DNA from 3 places in the Amycolatopsis sp. NPDC051372 genome. Region 3 is predicted to be linked to each of the others. Evidence: riboswitches for the same ligand, from Rfam matches in the RefSeq annotation. Region 3 holds a riboswitch; each other region holds the start of a gene.
The links. A riboswitch is a leader RNA that binds a small molecule or an ion and turns the genes downstream of it on or off. The one in region 3 is predicted to bind cobalamin.
Positions count from the first base shown of each region.

Region 1 (6,913 bases), on a different contig from region 3:
CGCACGGCCGGCTCGTCGACCTGGATCACGCGCACGCCCGCGGTTTCGAGGTCGGCCACCTCGTCGCGGATCGCGAACGCGACCTGGAGGGCGGTGTCCGCGAGCGGCTGGTCGTCGCGCACGAACGACCACGCGAGGATCGTGACCGGGCCGGTGAGCATGCCCTTGATCGGCTTGTCCGTGCGGCTTTGCGCGTACCGCGCCCACGGCACGGTCATCGGCCGCGGGCGCGAGACGTCGCCGTAGAGGATCGGCGGGCGGACGCAGCGCGAGCCGTAGGACTGCACCCAGCCGTGCTCGGTCGAGGCGAACCCGGCGAGCTGCTCGGCGAAGTACTGCACCATGTCGTTGCGCTCGGGCTCGCCGTGCACCAGCACGTCGAGGCCCAGCTCCTCCTGTAGCCGCACCACGCGGTCGATCTCGGCGTGCATCTGGGCCACGTACGCGGCTTCGTCGAGCGTGCCTGCACGGTGGGCGGCGCGCGCCTTGCGGACGTCGGTGGTCTGCGGGAACGAGCCGATCGTGGTGGTCGGCAGTGGCGGCAGGCCGAGGGATTCCTGTTGCACGGCCGCCCGTTGCTCGTACGGCTCCCGCACGGCGTCCTCGCGCTTCAGCGCCGTCAGCCGCTTGCCCACGGCCGCGTCCGCCGGGTTTGTCGCGCGGTCAGTGACGGCCGCCCGCGCCGCCGACAGGTCCACCGGCTCGCCGCGCAGCGCCCGCCCGAGCAGCACGACCTCCGCGACCTTCTGGTCGGCGAACGCGAGCCAGCTCCCGAGTCGTGAATCGAGGGTCTCGGCCTCGACGTCGTAGGGCACGTGCAGCAGCGAGCACGACGTCGAGACGCTCACGTGCCGCGCGGTGCCGGCCAGCCGCGCGGCGCGTTCCAGCGCCCGGTCCGGGTCGGTGCGCCACACGTTGCGCCCGTCGACGACGCCGGCGAGCACCTCCTTGTCGCGCAACGCGCCTTCCGCGGCCACAGCGTCCACAAAGGACTCGTCGGTGACGAGGTCCACGGCCAGCGCCTCAACGGGGGAGCGGGCCAGCACGCCCAGCCCGCGGCCGAGCCCGCCGAAATACCCGGCGACGAGCAGCTTCGGCCGGTCCTCGGCCTTGGCCAGCACGTGGTACGCGCGGGTCAGCGCGTTGAGCTCCTTCGTGGTGCGGTCACCGGCGAACGCCGGCTCGTCGAGCTGCACCCACTCGACGCCCTCGGCCTTCAGCGCGGCGAGCAGCTCCGCGTATGCGGGCAGTAGCTCGTCGAGCAGCTCCAACGGTGCGAAATCCGGTTGTGTCGCCTTGCTGAGCAGCAGGAACGTGACCGGCCCGACGAGTACCGGCCGCGTCTCGATCCCCAGCTCCCGGGCCTCGCGCACCTCGTCGAGGGGCTTCGTGCACGACAGCGTGAAGCGCGAGCCGGGGCCCAGTTCGGGCACGAGGTAGTGGTAGTTGGTGTCGAACCACTTCGTCATTTCGAGCGCCGGCTCGTCCTGTACGCCGTGCGCGGCGGCGAAGTACGTGTCCAGCGATGAGAGGCCGAGGCGCGTGAAGCGCTCCGGCAGCGCGCCGAACAGCTCGGCGGTGTCGAGCACGTGGTCGTAGTGCGAGAACGTGCCGGACGGGATCGACTCCAGCCCGGCGTCGCGCAGTCGCGACCAGGTCCGTGCGCGCAGTTCGCGGCCGGTGGCGAGCAACTCCGCTTCGCCGGTGGTGCCCGCCCAACAGCGCTCCAGGGCGCGCTTGAGCTCCCGGGCCGGGCCGATGCGCGGGTATCCCAGGATGGTGGTGCCGATGGTGGTCACAGGCTCTCTCCTCGCGAGCTCGCCAACGAGCCCGGACACGCGAGAGCCGCGTTCGGTCAGGCCGTGTCCCACGGGGCCCGGACTCACGCACGCCGTCGGCGCACGTGCCACGGGCAGGTCTTCGGACTCGTGGGCGTCGACCTCGCGCCTACTCGCCGTCGCTTCCCAGGCTCGCGCCCAGTGCTTGACCACGAAATCGTGGTGACGGCTTTCGTTCCCACTCACCGCTGCGGGGCAGTCCCGGATTCACACCGGATTCCCTGTTGCCTCACCGGCACGACCGAAAAAAGCCCGGCCACGCCCTGGCGAACCTGTGGCGTGGCCGAGCCTAGCGGGTCGGGGTTGCGGGCGGCACAAGCCGCGCCCCGGTCCCAGAGTCCGGGATCAGTCCGCTGTGATCAATCCCAGTCCAGCGCGCCGCCCGACTGGTACTCGATCACGCGGGTCTCGAAGAAGTTCTTCTCCTTCTTCAGGTCCATCGCCTCCGACATCCACGGGAACGGGTTCTCCGTCTCCCCGAAGATCGGCGCGAGGCCGATCTGCTGGGCGCGCCGGTCGGTGATGAAGTGCATGTACTGCTCGCATAGCTGCGCCGAGAGGCCCAGCATGCCGCGCGGCATGGTGTCGCGCGCGTAGCGGACTTCCAGCTCGCACGCGTCCTGCAGCATCTGCCGGATCTCCGCCTGGAACTCTTCGGTCCACAGGTGCGGGTTCTCGATCTTGATCTGGTTGATGCAGTCGATGCCGAAGTTCAGGTGGATCGACTCGTCACGCAGGATGTACTGGTACTGCTCGGCGATGCCGACCATCTTGTTGCGGCGCCCGAGCGAGAGGATCTGCGCGAAGCCGGTGTAGAACCACATGCCCTCGAAGATCACGTAGAACGCCACGAGGTCGCGCAGGAACGCCTGGTCGGCCTCCGGCGTGCCGGTCTCGAAGTCCGGGTTCTCGAGGTTCTGCGTGTACTTGAGCGCCCACGCGTCCTTCTCGGAGATGGACGGCACCTCGCGGTACATGTTGAACAGCTCGCCCTCGACCAGGCCGAGGCTTTCGCAGATGTACTGGAAGGTGTGCGTGTGCACGGCTTCCTCGAACGCCTGGCGCAGCAGGTACTGACGGCACTCGGGGTTGGTGATCTGGCGGTACACGGCGAGCACGATGTTGTTGGCCACCAACGACTCCGCGGTGGCGAAGAAGCCGAGGTTGCGCTTGAGCATCTGGCGCTCGTCCTCGGTCAGGCCGTCAGGCGACTTCCACAGCGCGATGTCGGCCTGCATGGCGACCTCGGTCGGCATCCAGTGGTTGTTGCATGCGGCGAGGTACTTGTCCCACGCCCAGCGGTACTTCATGGGCAGCAGCTGGTTCACGTCTGCGCGCGCGTTGATCATGCGCTTGTCGTCGACGTTGATCCGGGCGGCGCCGACCTCGATCTCGCCGAGGCCGGTGGCGTCCGTGGTCTCCACGTTGGTCATCAAGAGGCTCCAAGAAAAGGCTCGCCGGCGGTGCGGCCGGTTCGCGCCGGTCGCACCGCCGGCGAGGAGGTCACTGGCAGGCTTCGCAGTCGGGGTCGTCGATGCGGCAGGCGGCGCCTTCGGTGGCGACGAAGTCGATGTCGTCGACCTTCGGCATTTCCTTCGGCTCGGCGGGCTTGGCGGCCGGGACCGCGGCGGGCACGGCCGCGGCGGGGCTCGCCGGGACAGCGGCCGAGGGCGACGGCACGGGCGCAGTCGCCGGGACCGGCGTCGAGGCCGGAGCAGCGGCGGCGGCCGGGGCGGCCGAGACCGCGTTCAGCTTGCCGTCGGTGCCGCGCAGGGTGCTCTTCTCCACGTGCGTCGCCGACTGCGCGCGCAGGTAGTACGTGGTCTTGAGGCCCTTGTGCCACGCGTAGCGGTACAGCTCGTCGAGCTTGCGCCCGCTCGGCGCCGCGATGTAGAGGTTCAGCGACTGCGCCTGGTCGATCCACTTCTGCCGGACCGAGCCCGCGTCCACGATCCACTTCGACTCGATCTCGAACGCGGTGGCGTAGAGCGCCTTGAGGTCGTCCGGCACGCGGTCGATCTGGCCGAGGCTGCCGTCGAAGTACTTCAGGTCGCTGACCATGACCTCGTCCCACAGACCGCGGGCCTTGAGGCTCTTGACCAGGTGCGGGTTCACCACGGTGAAGTCGCCCGACATGTTCGACTTCACGTACAGGTTCTGGAACAGCGGCTCGATCGACTGGCCGACGCCGGAGATGTTGGAGATCGTCGCGGTCGGCGCGATCGCCATCACGTTGGAGTTGCGCATGCCGACGGTCTTCACTCGCTCGCGCAGCGGCGCCCAGTCCAGCGTCGTGGAGGTGTCGACGGCGAGGGCGTCGCCCTGGCGCGCGTCGATCAGCAGCTGCATCGAGTCGATCGGCAGGATGCCGCGGCTCCACAGCGAACCCTCGAACGTCTGATACTGGCCGCGCTCCTCGGCGAGGTCGGTCGACGCGGAGATCGCGTAGTAGGACACGTGCTCCATGCTCAGGTCGGCGAACTTCACCGCCTCCTGCGAAGCGAACGGAACGCCGATCTCGAACAGCGCGTCCTGGTAGCCCATGATGCCCAGGCCCACCGGGCGGTGGCGCAGGTTGGAGCGGCGCGCCTCCGGGATCGTGTAGAAGTTGATGTCAATCACGTTGTCGAGCATGCGCACGGCGGTGCGCACGGTCTTCTCGAGGCGCTTCGTGTCGAGGCCCGCGGGCGTCACGTGCTTGAGCAGGTTCACCGAGCCGAGGTTGCAGACCGCGACCTCGTCGATGTTGGTGTTCAGCGTGATCTCGGTGCACAGGTTCGAGGAGTGCACCACGCCGACGTGCTGCTGCGGCGAGCGCAGGTTGCACGGGTCCTTGAACGTGATCCACGGGTGGCCGGTCTCGAACAGCATCGTCAGCATGCGGCGCCACAGGTCGACGGCGCGCAGGCGGCGGAAGACCTTGATCTCGCCGCGGTCGGCGGCGGCCTCGTACTCGCGGTAGCGCTCGGCGAACGCGTTGCCGTAGAGGTCGTGCAGGTCCGGCGTCTCGTTGGGGGAGAACAGGGTCCACTGCGCGTCGGCCTCCACGCGGCGCAGGAACTCGTCCGGCACCCAGTTGGCCGTGTTCATGTCGTGCGTGCGGCGGCGGTCGTCACCGGTGTTCTTGCGCAGGTCGAGGAATTCCTCGATGTCCACGTGCCACGTCTCGAGGTACGCGCACGCCGCGCCCTTGCGCTTGCCGCCCTGGTTCACGGCGACGGCGGTGTCGTTGGCGATCTTGAGGAACGGCACGACACCTTGCGACTGGCCGTTGGTGCCCTTGATGTGGGCGCCGAGGCCGCGCACCGGGGTCCAGTCGTTGCCGAGGCCGCCCGAGTACTTGGCCAGCAGCGCGTTGTTCTTGTACGCCTGGAAGATCGAGTCCAGGTCGTCGTCCACAGTGGTCAGGAAGCACGACGAGAGCTGGGCGCGCGTGGTGCCCGAGTTGAACAGCGTCGGCGTCGAGGCCATGAAGTGGAACGTGGAGAGCAGCTCGTAGAACTCGATCGCGCGGGCTTCGCGGTCGTCCTCGCGGATGGCCAGGCCCATGGCCACGCGCATGAAGAACGCCTGCGGCAGCTCGAAGCGCGTGCCGTTGTGGTGCTGGAAGTACCGGTCGTACAGCGTCTGCAGGCCCAGGAACCCGAAGTCCAGGTCACGCTCGGCGTGGATGGCCGCGGTGATCTTGTCGAGGTCGAACGTGAGCAGCTCGCCGTCGACGAGCTCCAGCTCGACCGCGCGGCGCAGGTAGGCGCGGAAGTACGCGGGGTACTCGGCGGTCATCTCGTCCTGGCTGGCCAGGCGCGCGCGGCCGGCGAGGTAGCTCAGGGCCTCTCCGCGCAGCTTGTCCAGCAGGAGCCGCGCACTCACGTACGAGTAGTTCGGCTCCTGCTCGACGAGCACGCGGGCGGCCATGATCTGCGCGAGCGCGAGCTCGTCGGCGCTGATGCCGTCGTAGAGGTTGCGCTTGGCCTCGGCCAGCACCGGCTCGGCGGACACGTCCTCGAGCCCGGCCACGGCCTCGCCCACCACGTGGGACACGCGGGCCCAGTCGAGCGGCCGCAGCGAGCCGTCGGTGCCCTTGACGCTGATCGCGGCCTCGGCGGGCGCCGGCGTGGCGGCATCGCGGGCCTTCGACCGCTCCTCGCGGTAGAGCACGTAAGCGCGGGCGACCTTGTGGTGCTCACCGCGCATCAGGGCGAGCTCGACGAGGTCCTGGATCTGCTCGATGTGCAGGGCGGGCTCGGGGCCGGCGTGGCGCAGCAGGGAAGCCTCGACCTGCTCGGTCAGCTCGGCGACGACGTGGTGCACGCGCGAGGAAGCGGCCGCGTCGCCGCCCTCCACGGCGAGGAAGGCCTTGGTGAGGGCCACGCTGATCTTGCCGGCGTCGAACGGCGACACACTGCCGTCGCGCCGGATCACGCGGACCGCGCTCGGAGCCGAGTCCGCCGACGAGGGCGGACGCTGACCGGTTTCCACTGACATGCGGGTCTCCAACGAAGTCGAAAATGGGCGCGCTTCATCGGCGCACGGCCTCACAAGGCCGTGCGCTGCTGTTTCTCAAATCGGCCCGGCTGCCCTTCCTGAGCGGTCTCCCCGTCGCTGGGGGCTGCCGGTCCACAGAGACTACATCTAGGGGTTCGGGCTCGCACGTGCCCCAAGGGGTGGCGTGTCGCGGGCTCACCCTCGCGGGTTAGTCGATCACTCAGAGCGGCTGGTCGGGGCGGTTCAGCCGCCGAAGAGGAGGGTGAAGTCGCGCAGGCTCGCGCTCACGATCGGGCGACGTCCGGCCAGGAAGCCGAGCGGTCCGGTGGGGTTCACGGACCAGTCGGCGGCGGCCGCGTGCGGCTTCGCACGCGACGTGACCAGGCTGCGCTTGAGCCGCCCGCCGAGCGTCTGCGCGATCTCGAACCGCGCGGGCAGCGCGGCCGGCAGCCCGGCGCGGCGGGAGAACGCGGCGGTGGCGATCCAGTCGTCGCCGGTGGCCGCGGTGAACTCACGGTCGCCGCTGAACTCGAGTGTCGCGAGGTCCTTCGGGATGCCCCACAGCTCGCGTCCGCCCGCGAGCGAGGCCT
Region 1 is NZ_JBFBAF010000010.1:208,610-215,522, forward strand. Features, by position in the region: partial or broken gene metE (5-methyltetrahydropteroyltriglutamate--homocysteine S-methyltransferase) at 1-1,799, opposite strand, end outside; cobalamin riboswitch at 1,894-2,109, opposite strand; gene AB0M56_RS17865 (ribonucleotide-diphosphate reductase subunit beta) at 2,198-3,271, opposite strand; gene AB0M56_RS17870 (ribonucleoside-diphosphate reductase subunit alpha) at 3,342-6,323, opposite strand; gene AB0M56_RS17875 (acetoacetate decarboxylase family protein) at 6,567-6,913, opposite strand, start outside.
Region 1: another riboswitch for cobalamin. It lies ahead of metE (5-methyltetrahydropteroyltriglutamate--homocysteine S-methyltransferase); the one in region 3 lies ahead of AB0M56_RS02005 (hypothetical protein).

Region 2 (6,913 bases), on a different contig from region 3:
GCCATGGCGAACACGCCCGGGTCCCCTGAGGAAACCACCGCAACCCGCGCCCCGGAAGCCGCCAGCTCCAGCGCTTCCACCGCACGGTCGGCCTCGACGCGGTTGCCCGACGCGTGCCGCTCCTGGCCGGCACGCTGGGGCACGCGGGCGACGTACGGGCCGTAGCCCACGATGTGTTCCGCCGCGGCCAGCTCGGCCGACGCTTCGGGCGTCAGCCACTCCGGTCCCGCCGGGCCGAGGCCGACGACCACGACCTCGCCGGTGCCGGAAACCGGCTTCGCCGCCTGAGGAACCACCGCCGGCTCACCGTCCACCCTGGACGCATACGCCGGGCTCGGCAGCAACGCCAGCGAGAAGTACGGCACCGTCGACGGATCGACGTCGGCGAGCGGCTCGATCCGCTGCTCACCCCACGTGGCGCGCTCGACGTACCACACGTCGTCCAGCTTGCCCGCCTCCGCGAACGCCTCGCGGACGGCGCCGAAGGTGCGCCCCAGCTTCAGCACGGCCGCGGCCTGCGTGTCGGCCAGCCGGCGCGCCAGCTCGGGCGCCGGCAACGTGCCCGGCAGGACCGTGAACACCTCGTCGCGCTGCACCAGCGGACGGCTCAGCACCGACGACGCCGCGCTCACCGACGTCACGCCCGGCACGACCTCGGCCTCGAAGCGACCGGCGAGGCGCTCGTGCATGTACATGTAGGAGCCGTAGAAGAACGGGTCGCCCTCGCACAGCACGACCACGTCGCGTCCCGCATCGAGGTGCTCGGCCAGCTTTTTCGCGCTCAGCTCGTAGAAATCGGCGATCGCGCCCTCGTAGCCGCCGGGGTGGTCGGTGGTCTCCGTGGTGACCGGGTAGACCAGTGGCTCCTCCAGCTGCCCCTCGCGCAGGTACGGCGCGGCCACCGAACGCGCGATGCTGCGGCCGTGGCGCGCGCTGTGGTAGGCGATCACGTCGGCCTCGCCGATCAGCCGCGCGGCCTTCACCGTCATCAGTTCCGGGTCGCCGGGGCCGAGCCCGACGCCGTAGAGCCGGCCGGTCATTCGACCACGCTCGCGATCGCGTTGACGGCCGCCACGGCCATCGCGCTGCCACCCCGGCGCCCCTGCACCACCAGGTACGGCGCCGGAGCACGCTTCGCCAGTTCCACTTTGGACTCGGCCGCGCCGACGAAACCCACCGGCACGCCGATGATCGCGGCCGGCGCCCCGACACCTTCCTCGAGCAGCTCCAGCAAGCGGAACAACGCCGTCGGCGCGTTGCCGATCGCCACGACCGAACCCGGCAGCCGGTCGCGCCACAGCTCCAGCGCCGCGGCCGACCGCGTCGTGCCCATCCGCTCGGCCAGCCCCGGCACGCTCGGGTCGTCGAGGGTGCAGACGATGTCGTTGGCCGCGGGCAGCCGCTTGCGGGTGATGCCGCTGGCGATCATCTTCGCGTCGCACAGCACCGGCGCGCCCGCCTCGAGCGCCGCCCGGCCCGCCTCGACGACGTCGAGGGAGTAGCGGAGGTCGTCGACCAGGTCGACCATGCCGCAGGAGTGGATCATCCGCACCGCGACGCCGGCGACGTCGTCCGGCAGAATCGCCAGGTCCGCCTCCTCGCGGATCGTGGCGAACGAGTGCCGGTAGATCTCGGCACCGTCGGCCAGGTAGTCGATCACGGGTTTTCCTTCCTCACCAAGGAGTCCGCCAGGCGGGACGCCGCCAGCAGGCGTCCGCCGACACGGTAGCCGCCGGCTTCGGCGACCACGTCGAGGTGGGGGCCCGACGGCCGCCCGCAGCGCCGTGCACAGCCCGCCACGTGGGCGCGGACCCCGGCCGGGACCAGGCGCGCGGCGTCGGCGCGCACGTCGGCCAGCGACTTCGCGCAGCCAGGGCGGCCGATGCAGGCCGTGATCTCCAGCGCGGCGGGGTCGGTGCCCAGGCCGGCCGCGTGCAGGCGCGCGACGGCGTCCGGCGCGGCGTCCGGCAGCACGATCGACCGCCACGGTGTGACGACGGCGAGGTCGGCGAGATCGGCGAGAATCCACAACTGTGCGGCCGTGAGCTGCCCGAACCGGGGCGCGACACCGACGCCGTGGTCGCCGAGCGGCCCGACGGTCGGGTCCACGCGCACCGGGCGCTCCACGGGCTCAGCCCGCGATCCCCGGGGCAGCAGCACGGTGGGATCAGGCAGCTCCGCGATCCGCCAAGCCGTCCCCCGCTGCGCGGCGAACTCGCGCGCGACAGCCAGCAACGCGGCCACAGCTTCGTCACGCGGCACGGACCAGCCGGTGTCCACGCCCGCGAGCAGCACCGTGCCCGCGTCGGACGTCACCGCGCGCCAGCACACATCGGCGCCTTCACCCGCGACGTCACCCCGGCCGTCGTCGAACGCGAACAGGAACCGCCCCGGCAGCTCGGCCAGCTCCGGCTCGGCGCACAAGGCCACGTCCAGCTCCCCCGCCAGCCCGCGGACGTCAGCGGTCCCGCCGTGCACCCCGCTCAACGGCGAGGCCAGCACGTTGCGTACCCGCTCGTGCGTCGGCGAAGGCAACAACCCGGCAGCCATGAGCCTCGACGCGAGGCCGGGCCGCCGCACCCCACGCAGCTGGACGTTGCCCCGCGAGGTGAGGTGCACGTCGCCGTCACCGAAGTCTTCGGCGCAGGAAGCCAGCACCCGCAATCGCTCCGCGGAGACGACCCCGCCGGGCAGGCGCACGCGGGCGAGCGGTCCGTCCGCCGCGTCGTGCGTGGCGAAGACGCCGGGGCAGGCGTCGGCGCGTACGCGGGCAGGGCTGGACATGCCGCTCACTGTAGCTGGCTGCGGATTGAGCAGGATTGCGATCGTACGTAGTAGGTATGCTACATTTCGTCGCACACAAACGATGGGGGTGGATTCGGTTGAGGAATCCAGAGGAAGTCGTGCTGCGGGTCGAGGGCTTGCGCATGAGATACGGCGCCAACGACGTGCTCCACGGCGTCGACTTCAAGGCCTACCGCGGCGAAGTGCTCTGCCTGCTCGGGCCCAACGGCGCCGGCAAGACGACCACGATCGAGATCCTCGAGGGTTTCCGGATGCGGTCGGCGGGCGACGTCGAGGTGCTCGGCACCGATCCCGCGCGCGGCGGTGAGGACTGGCGGGCACGGCTGGGGGTCGTGCTCCAGTCCTGGCGAGACCACGGGAAATGGCGCGTGCGCGAACTGCTGACGCACCTCGGCGAGTACTACGCGCCCTACTCGACCGACACGATCCGCCGCCCGTGGGACACGCGCGAGCTGATCGACGCCGTCGGGCTCACCCCGCACGCGGACAAGAAGATCCGGCAGCTCTCCGGCGGGCAGCGGCGCCGCCTCGACGTCGCGATCGGCATCGTCGGCCGGCCCGAACTGCTCTTCCTCGACGAACCGACAGCGGGCTTCGACCCCGAGGCGCGGCGCGAGTTCCACGACCTCGTGCACCGCCTGACCGACGACGAGGACACCACGATCCTGCTCACCACCCACGACCTCGACGAGGCCGAGAAGCTGGCCGACCGGATCCTCATTCTCAACGGCGGCCGGATCGTCGCCGACAGTTCCGCCGACGAGCTCAGCCGCCGGATCTCCGGCGAGGCCGAGGTGCGCTGGTCCGTCCACGGGCAGCACTTCGTGCACTCCACCACGGAGGCCACGAAGTACGTATTCGAGCTCTTCAAGCAGCACGGCGAGGCCGTGGCCGACCTGGAAGTCCGCCGCGCGTCCCTGGAGGACACCTACATGACCCTGGTGCACCGCGCCGAGGCCGGACTCGTGGAAGCGGGTGTGTGATGACTGCGATGACCACGCCGATGGCGTTCGCCGCGGCCGCGAAGCGAAGGGCCCTGCGCACCGGGTTGCGCCGCGGGCTGACCGAGTTCCGCCAGCAGTGGACCAACCGCGACGACGTGCTCGGCCAGGTGGTCTGGCTGGTCCTGATCCTGACCACGCTGTTCTTCATGCGCAACGCGCACCTGCCCGGCACGTCGTTCTCGCTGGGCACCGCGACCGTGCCGAGCGTGCTCGGCGCCGGGATCGTGTTCAACGGCCTCTCGGGCGCGGCCGGCCAGCTCGTGATCGACCGCGAGGACGGCACGCTGCTGCGCGCCAAGGCCACGCCCAACGGCATGCTCGGCTACCTCCTCGGCAAGATCGTGTCGCTCTCGCTCATGCAGGTGGCCGGCCTGGTCGTGGTGCTGGTGCCGTGCCTGTTCCTGTTCTCCGGGCTGGCCGCGGACGGCGTGTGGTCGTGGCTCGACCTGATCTGGGTCCTGGTGCTCGGGCTCCTGGCCACGCTGCCGCTGGGCGCCGCGATCGGCTCGCTCATCCGCGACCCGCGGGCGATGGCCCTGGTCATGCTGCCGGTCACGGGCCTGACCGCGATCTCCGGCATCTTCTACCCGATCACGGCCCTGCCGGTCTGGGTGCAGGGCATCGCCCAGGTGTTCCCGATGTACTGGCTCGGCCTCGGCATGCGCTCGGCGCTGCTGCCGGACTCGGCGGTGGTGGTGGAGATCGGGCAGTCGTGGCGGCCCTGGTGGACCCTCGGCGTGCTGGTCGTGTGGGCCGTGATCGGATTGGCGCTGGCCCCGGTGCTGCTGCGGCGCATGGCGCGGCGGGAATCCGGGTCGTCGGTGGCCGAACGACGGGAGAGGGCACTGCAGCGTGTGTGATCCGCGGTGAGCGAGAACGTCTACAACCGCATCGCGGTGCTGCGCGCCGAACGCGGGATCTCGCGCCGGCAGCTGGCCGACGCGCTCGGCGTGCACTACCAGACGATCGGGTACCTGGAACGCGGCGAGTACAGCCCGAGCCTCCACCTGGCCCTGCGCATCGCGGAGTTCTTCGAGGTGGCCGTGGAGGTGCTCTTCTCCACCGAGCCGTTCCCGCGGATCGGCGACCGGTCGGCGTAGAACGGATGGGGTGACCGCCCACCTGCACGCCGCCGAGGACTTCATCGACCGCCTCTCGCCGGAGGCCAACCGTTACAAGGCCTCCGGCGAGCCCGACGTCGTGAGCTGGACTCGGCCGCGGCGCAACCACACGCAGTGCGCCTCGTTCCAGACCCAGCTGCTCAAGCACGTCTACGACTGGGCCGACGACGAGTTCTTCACCACCCACTTCCGCTCGGTGAGCCCGCCTTCGCGCACGTACCGGTGGGTCTTCGAACAGCAGCAGGTGCCGCACTTCGCACGCGTGGACGCCGTCGCCGATCTGCGCCCCGGCGATCTCGTGGTGATCGACTACGGGCACCGCCGGCCGACGAACACGGGGCACATCGCGCTGGTGCGGGGCACGCCCGTCGTGGACGAGGACAAGTCGTACGTCGTGCCCGTGGCCGATTGCACCGCCGACCCGCACGGCACGTCACCGGACTTCCCCGACAGCCGCTCCCCCACAGGTCAGGGCGCCGGTTACGGGCACCTGGTCTTGCACGCGTCGCCGGATACGGGCGGCTTCGCGGGTTACGCGTGGAGCGTCACGGCCCAGCGGTCCCACCGCGTGGCCGAGCGGCCGATCGTGGCCGTGCGCGTGGTCTGAGACGTCACCTTGACGCGGGCTCGCACGCCCGTGAGAGTGAGTGGCGAACCACGCGTCGGCAGGTGGAGGAACCCGGTGAGAGTCCGGGACGGTCCCGCCACTGTGACCCGGAGTGATCCGGGGAGCCAGGAACTCCCGCCGGCGCGACCTACGACCCGGGGCGCGGACACCCCGAGTGAGGAACGCCGTGATCCTGCTGCTGTCCACTTCGGACACCGATCTGCTCAGCGCCCGGGCTTCACAGGGTGTGTTCCGGCTCGCGAACCCGGCCCGGCTCGACGTCGCGGACCTGCCGGGGCTGCTGGACGGCGCGCCGATCGTCGTGGTCCGGATCCTGGGCACGCCGCGGTCGTGGCAGGAGGGCCTGGACACGCTGCGTGCCTCGGGCTCGCACGTGGTGGTGCTGGGCGGTGAGCAGACGCCGGACGCGGAGCTGATGAAGCTCTCCACCGTGCCGGCGGGCATCGCGGCCGAGGCGCACGCGTACCTCGCGCAGGGCGGGCCGGAGAACCTCACGCAGCTGCACCGGTTCCTGTCCGACACGCTGCTGCTGACCGGCGACGGCTTCGAGCCGCCCGCGCAGCTGCCGTCGTGGGGGGTGCTGGAGCGCGCTTCTTCGGGTCCGGCGGACGGCCCGGTCGTCGGGATCCTCTACTACCGCGCGCACCACCTGTCCGGGAACACCGGGTTCGTCCACGCGCTGGCCGACGCGATCGAGGCCGCGGGCGGGCGCGCGCTGCCGATCCACTGCGCGTCGCTGCGCAACCGCGAGCCGGAGATGATGGCCGAGCTGGGTCGTGCCGACGCGCTGCTGGTCACGGTGCTGGCGGCGGGCGGCACGCGGCCCTCGGAGGCCGGCGCGGGGGGCGACGACGAGGCGTGGGACGTCGCCGAGATGGCGGGGCTCGACATCCCGATCCTGCAGGCGCTGTGCCTCACCAGCGACCGCGCGACGTGGTCGTCGAGCGACGAGGGCCTGTCGCCGCTGGACGCGGGCAACCAGATGGCCGTGCCGGAGTTCGACGGCCGGCTGATCACGGTGCCGTTCTCCTTCAAGGAGTTCGACGAAGACGGCCTGCCGCGCTATGTCGCCGACGCCGAGCGCGCTTCGCGGGTGGCCGGGATCGCGCTGGCGCACGCGCGGCTGCGCCACACGCCTCCCGCGTCGCGGCGCATCGCGCTGATGCTCTCGGCGTACCCGACGAAGCACTCGCGGGTGGGCAACGCCGTGGGGCTGGACACGCCGGCGTCGGCGATCAAGCTGCTGCGGCTCATGCGTTCGCAGGGTTACGACCTGGGCGCCGACGCGTTCCCCGGCGTCGAGCCGACGGGCACCGACCAGCCGGACGGCGACGCGTTGATCCACGCGCTGATCG
Region 2 is NZ_JBFBAF010000013.1:65,231-72,143, reverse strand. Features, by position in the region: gene AB0M56_RS20800 (precorrin-2 C(20)-methyltransferase) at 1-1,040, opposite strand, end outside; gene AB0M56_RS20795 (precorrin-8X methylmutase) at 1,037-1,660, opposite strand; gene AB0M56_RS20790 (precorrin-3B synthase) at 1,657-2,784, opposite strand; gene AB0M56_RS20785 (ABC transporter ATP-binding protein) at 2,928-3,788, shown strand; gene AB0M56_RS20780 (ABC transporter permease) at 3,788-4,669, shown strand; gene AB0M56_RS20775 (helix-turn-helix transcriptional regulator) at 4,676-4,909, shown strand; gene AB0M56_RS20770 (hypothetical protein) at 4,920-5,537, shown strand; cobalamin riboswitch at 5,565-5,692, shown strand; gene cobN (cobaltochelatase subunit CobN) at 5,725-6,913, shown strand, end outside.
Region 2: another riboswitch for cobalamin. It lies ahead of cobN (cobaltochelatase subunit CobN); the one in region 3 lies ahead of AB0M56_RS02005 (hypothetical protein).

Region 3 (6,913 bases):
GGAAGGAGCCGGTGCTCGCGTCGTCCACCGACGGCGTGGGCACCAAGATCGCGGTCGCGCAGGCTCTGGACAAGCACGACACCGTGGGCATCGACCTGGTGGCCATGGTCGTCGACGACCTGGTCGTGACCGGCGCCGAGCCGCTGTTCCTGCAGGACTACATCGCGGTCGGCAAGGTCATCCCGGAGAAGATCGCGGCGCTGGTCGGCGGCATCGCCGAAGGCTGCGTGCAGGCCGGTTGCGCACTGCTCGGCGGCGAGACGGCCGAGCACCCGGGCCTGATGGGCGAGCACGACTACGACGTGTCGGCCACCGGCGTCGGCGTGGTCGAGGCGTCCGCGCTGCTCACGCCCGAAAAGGTGCGCCCGGGTGACGTCGTGCTGGCCATGGGTTCCTCGGGCCTGCACTCCAACGGCTACTCGCTGGCCCGCCACGTGCTGCTCGACATCGCGCGCATGCCGCTCGAAGGGCACGTCGAGGAGTTCGGCCGCACGCTCGGCGAGGAGCTGCTGGAGCCGACCAAGATCTACGCCAAGGACTGCCTGGCGCTGGCCGCCGAGACCGAGGTGCGCACGTTCGCGCACATCACCGGCGGCGGCCTCGAGGCCAACCTCGCGCGCGTGATGCCGCGGGGCCTCGTCGCACGGCTGGAGCGCGGCACGTGGACGCCGGCGCCGGTGTTCGCCCTGATCGGGCAGCGCGGCAAGGTCGAGCGCGCCGAGCTGGAGAAGACGTTCAACATGGGCGTCGGCATGGTCGCGATCGTGTCGGCCGAGGACGTCGACCGGGCGCTGGCCGTGCTGACCGCGCGCCACGTGCCGGCGTGGATCCTCGGCGACGTGCAGCCGGCCGACAACCCCGACGGCCCGCGTGCCGTGCTCTCGGGCGACCACCCGCGGTTCTAGAAACGCGGTTGTCGCGGCTGGAAGACTGGACAGCGTGGCATCAGTAGCAGAGGACGTGGTTGTCGGCTCCCGGTTCGTGATTCCGGCGGCCGAGTTGAGCGAGCGCTTCTCCCGGTCGTCCGGACCGGGCGGGCAGGGCGTGAACACCACCGACTCGCGCGTGGAGCTCTCGTTCGACGTCGCGCGGTCGGCGGTGATCCCGGAGTCGTTGCGCGAGCGGATCGTGGCGCGGCTGGCGGGTCGCCTGGTCGACGGCGTGATCACCATCGCGGCCAGCGAGCAGCGTTCGCAGCTGCAGAACCGCGACGCCGCGCGTGAACGCCTCGCCGACCTGCTGATCAAGGCTTCCGCGCCGCCGCCGGCCAAGCGGCGTCCCACCAAACCCTCCCGGGGTTCGAAGGAACGCCGCCTGGCCGCGAAGAAACGCCGCAGCGACGTGAAACGCGGCCGCGGCGGCCGGTTCGACGACTAGCTCACCGACAGGTGCACGCACTCGCCGGCCGGCTGGTAGCCGACGCGGCGGTAGACCGTGGCGATGCCCAGATCGCCCGGGGTGAGGAAGGCCGTGGGGCCACCTCGCTCGTGGACCAGACGCGTGAGATGCGCCGTGATCGCCGCGGCGATTCCCCGGCGGCGGTAGGCCTCGGCGACGGCGATGCCGGCGATCTCGGCCGCGCCGTCCACGATGTCCAGCGCGAACCCGCCGCCGATCACCGCGCCCGTCGCGGTGTCCTCGGCGCGCACGGCGCGGTCGCCGAACGAGCGGGTGCTCGCCAGTTCGGCGTCGGACACCTCCGGGGACTCGCCGAAGGCCACGTTCTGCGCCGAACGCAGGCTGCGCAGGTCGGCGTCCGTCTCCGGAACACGGAGCACGATCCCGGCGGGTGCCGGGTGGTCCACGAAGTCGGCCGGGGTGCAGGTCATGAGCGGGATGCGCCGCTCGAGCGAGTAGCCCTGCGCGACGAGGAGGTCCTCCAGGCCGGGCGCGGCTTCGGTGAAGAACTCGAGCCGGGGCTGCAGGCCGCGGCCCGCGTACGCCTCGGTCAGCGCGGTGATCTCCGCCGGTGACGGCTCGGCGCCGTCATCGGGGATCGCGTAGTTGAGCATCGGGTGGCCGGTGGTGCGGGAGAAGGTCGCGAGGAACGGGCCGATCCGTTCGACGTCACGGCCTCGGGGCGCGGTGGCACGGACATACGCCTGAAGGGCGGACATGCTGGGTGATCCCTTTCGGGGTCGAAGGAGACACACGCGCGCTGCCGAGAAGGGCAGGGCATGGGAGGACGGCTGACGGGCTCGCGTCAGGCCTGACCTCGGCCGTCGCGAGCAGCGGCGGCAAACATAGGCGTTCCTTCGTCCGAAGATCCGAGAGCTTTCAGTGTCCCAGCTGGGGCAACCGATTTAACTCAGCGCCGTTCGCGGTGGCCGATCCCGGCGTAGCGCGTGTCCCACACCGAACGCGGCACGCGCAGGCGGACAGGCGCGTTGCAGACGGTCCGACGCACCTGCTGCGGGATCGCGACCACGGGCACCACGTCGAAGTAGCGCCAGCCGCGGCGGGTCAGGGCGGCACCGAGCGCGGCGCCGATGGTGTTGAGCAGCACGTCGTCGGTCGAGGTCACGCGGCCGCTGTGGATGAGGAACTGCGTGACCTCCACCAGCACGGACGCGCTCAAGGCGGTGAGCGTGATCCGGCTGATCGACCGCAGCCGGCGCAGGCGCAGCGGCACGAGCGCGCCCAGCGGGCACAGGAGAAGCAGGTTGCCGACGACTTGCCAAAGCGATCCGTCGTCGGACAGCGCGGCGGCGAGGTCGGCACCGGGCACGAGATCGAGGGTGCTCCCCGAAGCTGTGCCGACAGGCATGATGACCAGGCAGAGCACGAGCGCGCCGATCGTCACCGCCGTCACGTCGACGGCCGCGGTCGCCGACGCGTGGCCGAGGCTGATGCTGCTTCTTCGCCGCCTCCGCGCGGCGAGCAAGGGCCAGCAGAGCAGCGCGTACGGCAACGCGATGGCCGTGATCGGGATGATCCCCCAGAAAGCGCGCAGCAAGGCGCCCATGCGCTTCCCTTCTCGAACCCCTCTGAACTGCTTCTTCCCGCCCTCCCAAGATCAACCTTCGCATTGCCGGTTCGAGTCGGCATGCTCAGCGGGCCGCACTATTCGGTGATCTTTCCGGTGGCGCGAAACGGCTTCCCGTGGTTCGGTCGAGGCGCGGACCGTCCATAGTGGATGCTGTGGACAACCCTGTGGAAGGATTTCGCCGACTTGGTGAAAAGCCTTGTTTCACAACGGAAATCAAGGGTTCGAGCCTGTGTACTACCCGGCGAGCTCGCGCGCCTTCCCGATGAGCGCGGACAGGTGCAGGCCACGGTGGACGTCGCACGGATGCGTGGTCGTGCCACTCGCGACCATGGCCGCGAAGTCGTCCAGCAGTGCCGTGTAGGACTCCCCGGCGGTGCCCGGTTTGCGACCGAGCGTCCGGTAGCCGTGCTCGCCGTAGACCGCGACCTCGACCACGCTCGGCTGAACCGGCAGTCGCAGCGACAGCGTCGCGGTGCTCGTGGCGCCGCCCTCGTGGGCGAACATCAGCTGCCACAGGTCGTCGGGGCCACGGTGAGCCGCGAGCACGTCGGTGATGCGGCCGAGGGCGGCGTCGAGCAGGTCGAACGCGTGCGGGCCGATGTCGGCGAGCGCGCCACCGGCCGCGTCGAGGCGCCAGGCCGAGGTCGAGTACTGCCCGCCGAGCAGCGCGCCCGACAGCCAGCGCGCGCCACCGCCGCGCCAGCCGCCCGAGGCGGCGAGGCCGTCGAGCCACTCGCGCGTCTGCTGGGAGAACCGCAGCGTGAGCATCACGAGCGACGCGACGCCGGCTTTGTCCACGGCGTCGGCCAGCCGCTGGGCGCTCGCCAGGTCGGCGGCGATCGGCTTCTCGAGGATCAGGTGCTTGCCGGTCTCGGCCGCGCGCGTCGCGATCTCCGCCTGCACGGCGGGCGGCACGGCGAAGGCGAGGGCGTCGACCAGCGAGAACAGCTCGTCGAGGTCGTCGGTGCCGACGGCTCCGTGGGCCTCGGCCAGCGGACGGGCGCTGGTGATGCGGCGCGCCCACACGGCGGTGAGCTCGGTGCCGGGGTGTTCGGTCAGGCCCGGCGCGTGCACCGTGGTCGCCCAGGGACCGGTTCCGACGAGGCCGATGCGCAGCTGTCCGACGTCCACGCCCGGCAGTGTAAGTGTGTCCGGCGCCGCTTCCGGCGGGTACCTCCGGTGGGTTAACGTCGGTCAGCTGTACACCACGATCGGGGGAAGCCGGTGGGAATCCGGCGCTGACCCGCAACCGTGAGCGGCCGCCCGTGCGGCCGTGAGCCGGATCGCCCGCCGTGGTCCGATTCGATGCGAGGTTCATCAACGATGCGGTTGTTCCCTGTCTTTTCTGCCCGGCTCCTTGCCGTGGCCGCGCTCCTGGTCACCGCCGGTCTGTCCGGTGCGAGTCCCGCCACCGCGACCGTGCCCGGCAAGGGCGCCGCGGGGTACTGCCCCGACGCCACGGGCGTGACGGTGGTCGTCGACTTCCAGGACCTCAGTGGCGACACCCTGATCCGCTGCGCGCCCGGGCCGCAGGCCGACGGCGTGGCGGCCATGCAGAACGCGGGCCTCGACATCGCGGGCGTCGGCAAGTACGGCCTCGCGCTGATCTGCAAGATCGAGGGCAAACCGGCCGACCAGTCGTGCTCGGGGATGCCGCCGGAGAGCGCGTCGTGGAGCTTCTGGACGGCGACCGACGGTGGCAAGTGGGCTTCGAGCCAGGTCGGCGTGCAGGGCTGGAAGCCGCCGGCGGGGAGCTTCGAGGGCTGGTCGTTCGCGCACAAGAAGTCCTTCCAGGACTACCCGCCGCCGCGGGTGGCGCCGGTGCGGAAGGCCAACGTGCCTGCGCCCGCGGCCGCGGCCACGGATTCCGGCGGCAGCGGTTTCCCGTGGAGCCTGGTGATCGGGCTCGTCGTGATCGCGGTGCTCGTCGTCGCGGGTGTGGTCGTCGGGCTGCGGCGCAGGCGTGCTGCCCGGTAACGCGCGGGCTCTGCACCCGGGCGCGTGGTGGGTGTGGGCGCTCGCGCTCGCCGTCGCCGCCAGCCGCACCACCAACCCGCTGCTGCTCGCGCTGGTGATCGCCGTGGCCGGGTTCGTGGTGGTGAACCGCCGGGGCGACGCGCCGTGGGCGCTGGCTTTTCGGGTGTACGCGCTGGTCGCGGGCGTGATCGTGGTGTCGCGCGTGCTGTTCCGCATCCTCAGCGGCGGCGAGGACGGCGGCCACGTGCTCTTCACGCTGCCGACGATCCCGCTGCCCGCCGCGGCCGCCGGGATCGAGCTGCTGGGGCCGACGTCGGCGGAGGAGCTGCTCGGCGGCTTTTACGACGGGCTGCGGCTGGCCACGATCGTGCTCTGCGTCGGCGCCGCCAACGCGCTGGCCAACCCGAAACGCCTGCTCAAGGCCGTGCCCGGCGCGTTGGCCGAGGTCAGCACGGCCGTCACGGTGGCGCTTTCGGTCGCGCCCCAGCTGGTGGAGAGCGTGCAGCGGGTGCGGCGCGCGCGACGGCTGCGGGCGGCGCGCGGCCGGGGGCTGAGGTTCGTGAAGGGGGTTTTCGTGCCGGTGCTCGCCGACGCGATGGACCGCTCGCTCCTGCTGGCGGCGGCCATGGACTCGCGCGGCTACGGCCGGCGTGGCTACCTCGCGCCGCGCGTGCGGGTGCTGATCGCGACCTGCGTGCTCGCGGGGCTGTTCGGGGTCGCCGTCGGGGTGTACGGGGTGCTCGACGGGTCGTCGAGCTGGCTCGGCGTGCCCATGCTGGTGGCGGGCTTGGCCGTGGCGTCCGCCGGGTTCGTGCTGGGCGGACGGCGGATCCGGCGGACGGCGTACCGGCCTGATCCGTGGCGGCTGCCGGAGACGTTGGTGGTGCTGTGTGGGGTCGCGTCGGCGGGGCTGCTGCTGGCTTCCTCGCCGGCGCAGCTGGCCACGTCGGTGAGCCCGCCGAGCTGGCCGACGTTGCCCTTGCTGCCGGCGTTGGCCGTGTTGATCGCGGCGTTGCCGGCCTGGCTCGCGCCGCGGCCACTGCCCGTCGCCGAGGTGGCTCGATGATCGAGTTTTCACAGGTCACCGTCACCTACGACGGAGCTTCCTCGCCGGTGCTGCGCGGCGTCGACCTCGTGGTGGAGGAAGGCGAGCTGTGCCTCGTGGCCGGGCGCACGGGGGTCGGCAAGTCGACTTTTCTCGGCGCCATCAACGGGCTCGTGCCCCACTTCACCGGCGGGACCCTGGCCGGGCGCGTGCTCGTCGACGGCCTGGACACAGCCACGCACCTGCCGCGTGAGCTGGCCTCGGTGGTCGGCGTCGTGGGGCAGGACCCGCTCGCCGGGTTCGTCACGGACACCGTCGAGGAAGAGCTCGCATACGCGATGGAGCAGCTGGCCGTGGCGCCCGACGTGATGCGCAAGCGCGTCGAGGAGACGCTCGACCTCCTGGGCATCGCCGAGCTGCGCGACCGTCCACTTCGGACGCTTTCGGGCGGCCAGCAGCAGCGCGTGGCGATCGGGTCCGTGCTCACGGCGCACCCGCGCGTGCTCGTGCTGGACGAGCCGACGTCCGCCCTCGACCCGACGGCCGCCGAGGAGGTGCTGGCCGCGATCACGCGGCTGGTCCACGACCTCGGCACGACAGTCGTCGTCGCGGAGCACCGGATGGAGCGCGTGGCGCAGTACGCCGACCGGCTGCTTTACCTGCCCGGCGACGGTTCCGTGCGGTCCGGACCGCCGGCGGAGGTGTTCGCGGACGCCGACGTGGCGCCGCCGATCGTGGAGCTCGGCCGCTTCGCGGGGTGGTCGCCGCTGCCGCTCTCGGTGCGAGACGCGCGGCGGCGGGCCGGGCCGTTGCGGGAGCGCCTCTCGTCGGTGACCCGCCCTGCCGCGGCCGGCGTGCCTACGGAGGACGCGCTCACCGCGCAGGGGGTGCAGGTGCGCTAC
Region 3 is NZ_JBFBAF010000001.1:413,472-420,384, forward strand. Features, by position in the region: gene purM (phosphoribosylformylglycinamidine cyclo-ligase) at 1-905, shown strand, start outside; gene arfB (alternative ribosome rescue aminoacyl-tRNA hydrolase ArfB) at 961-1,377, shown strand; gene AB0M56_RS01990 (GNAT family N-acetyltransferase) at 1,374-2,117, opposite strand; gene AB0M56_RS01995 (VanZ family protein) at 2,309-2,965, opposite strand; gene AB0M56_RS02000 (Gfo/Idh/MocA family oxidoreductase) at 3,224-4,120, opposite strand; cobalamin riboswitch at 4,164-4,299, shown strand; gene AB0M56_RS02005 (hypothetical protein) at 4,352-4,966, shown strand; gene AB0M56_RS02010 (CbiQ family ECF transporter T component) at 4,956-6,032, shown strand; gene AB0M56_RS02015 (ATP-binding cassette domain-containing protein) at 6,029-6,913, shown strand, end outside.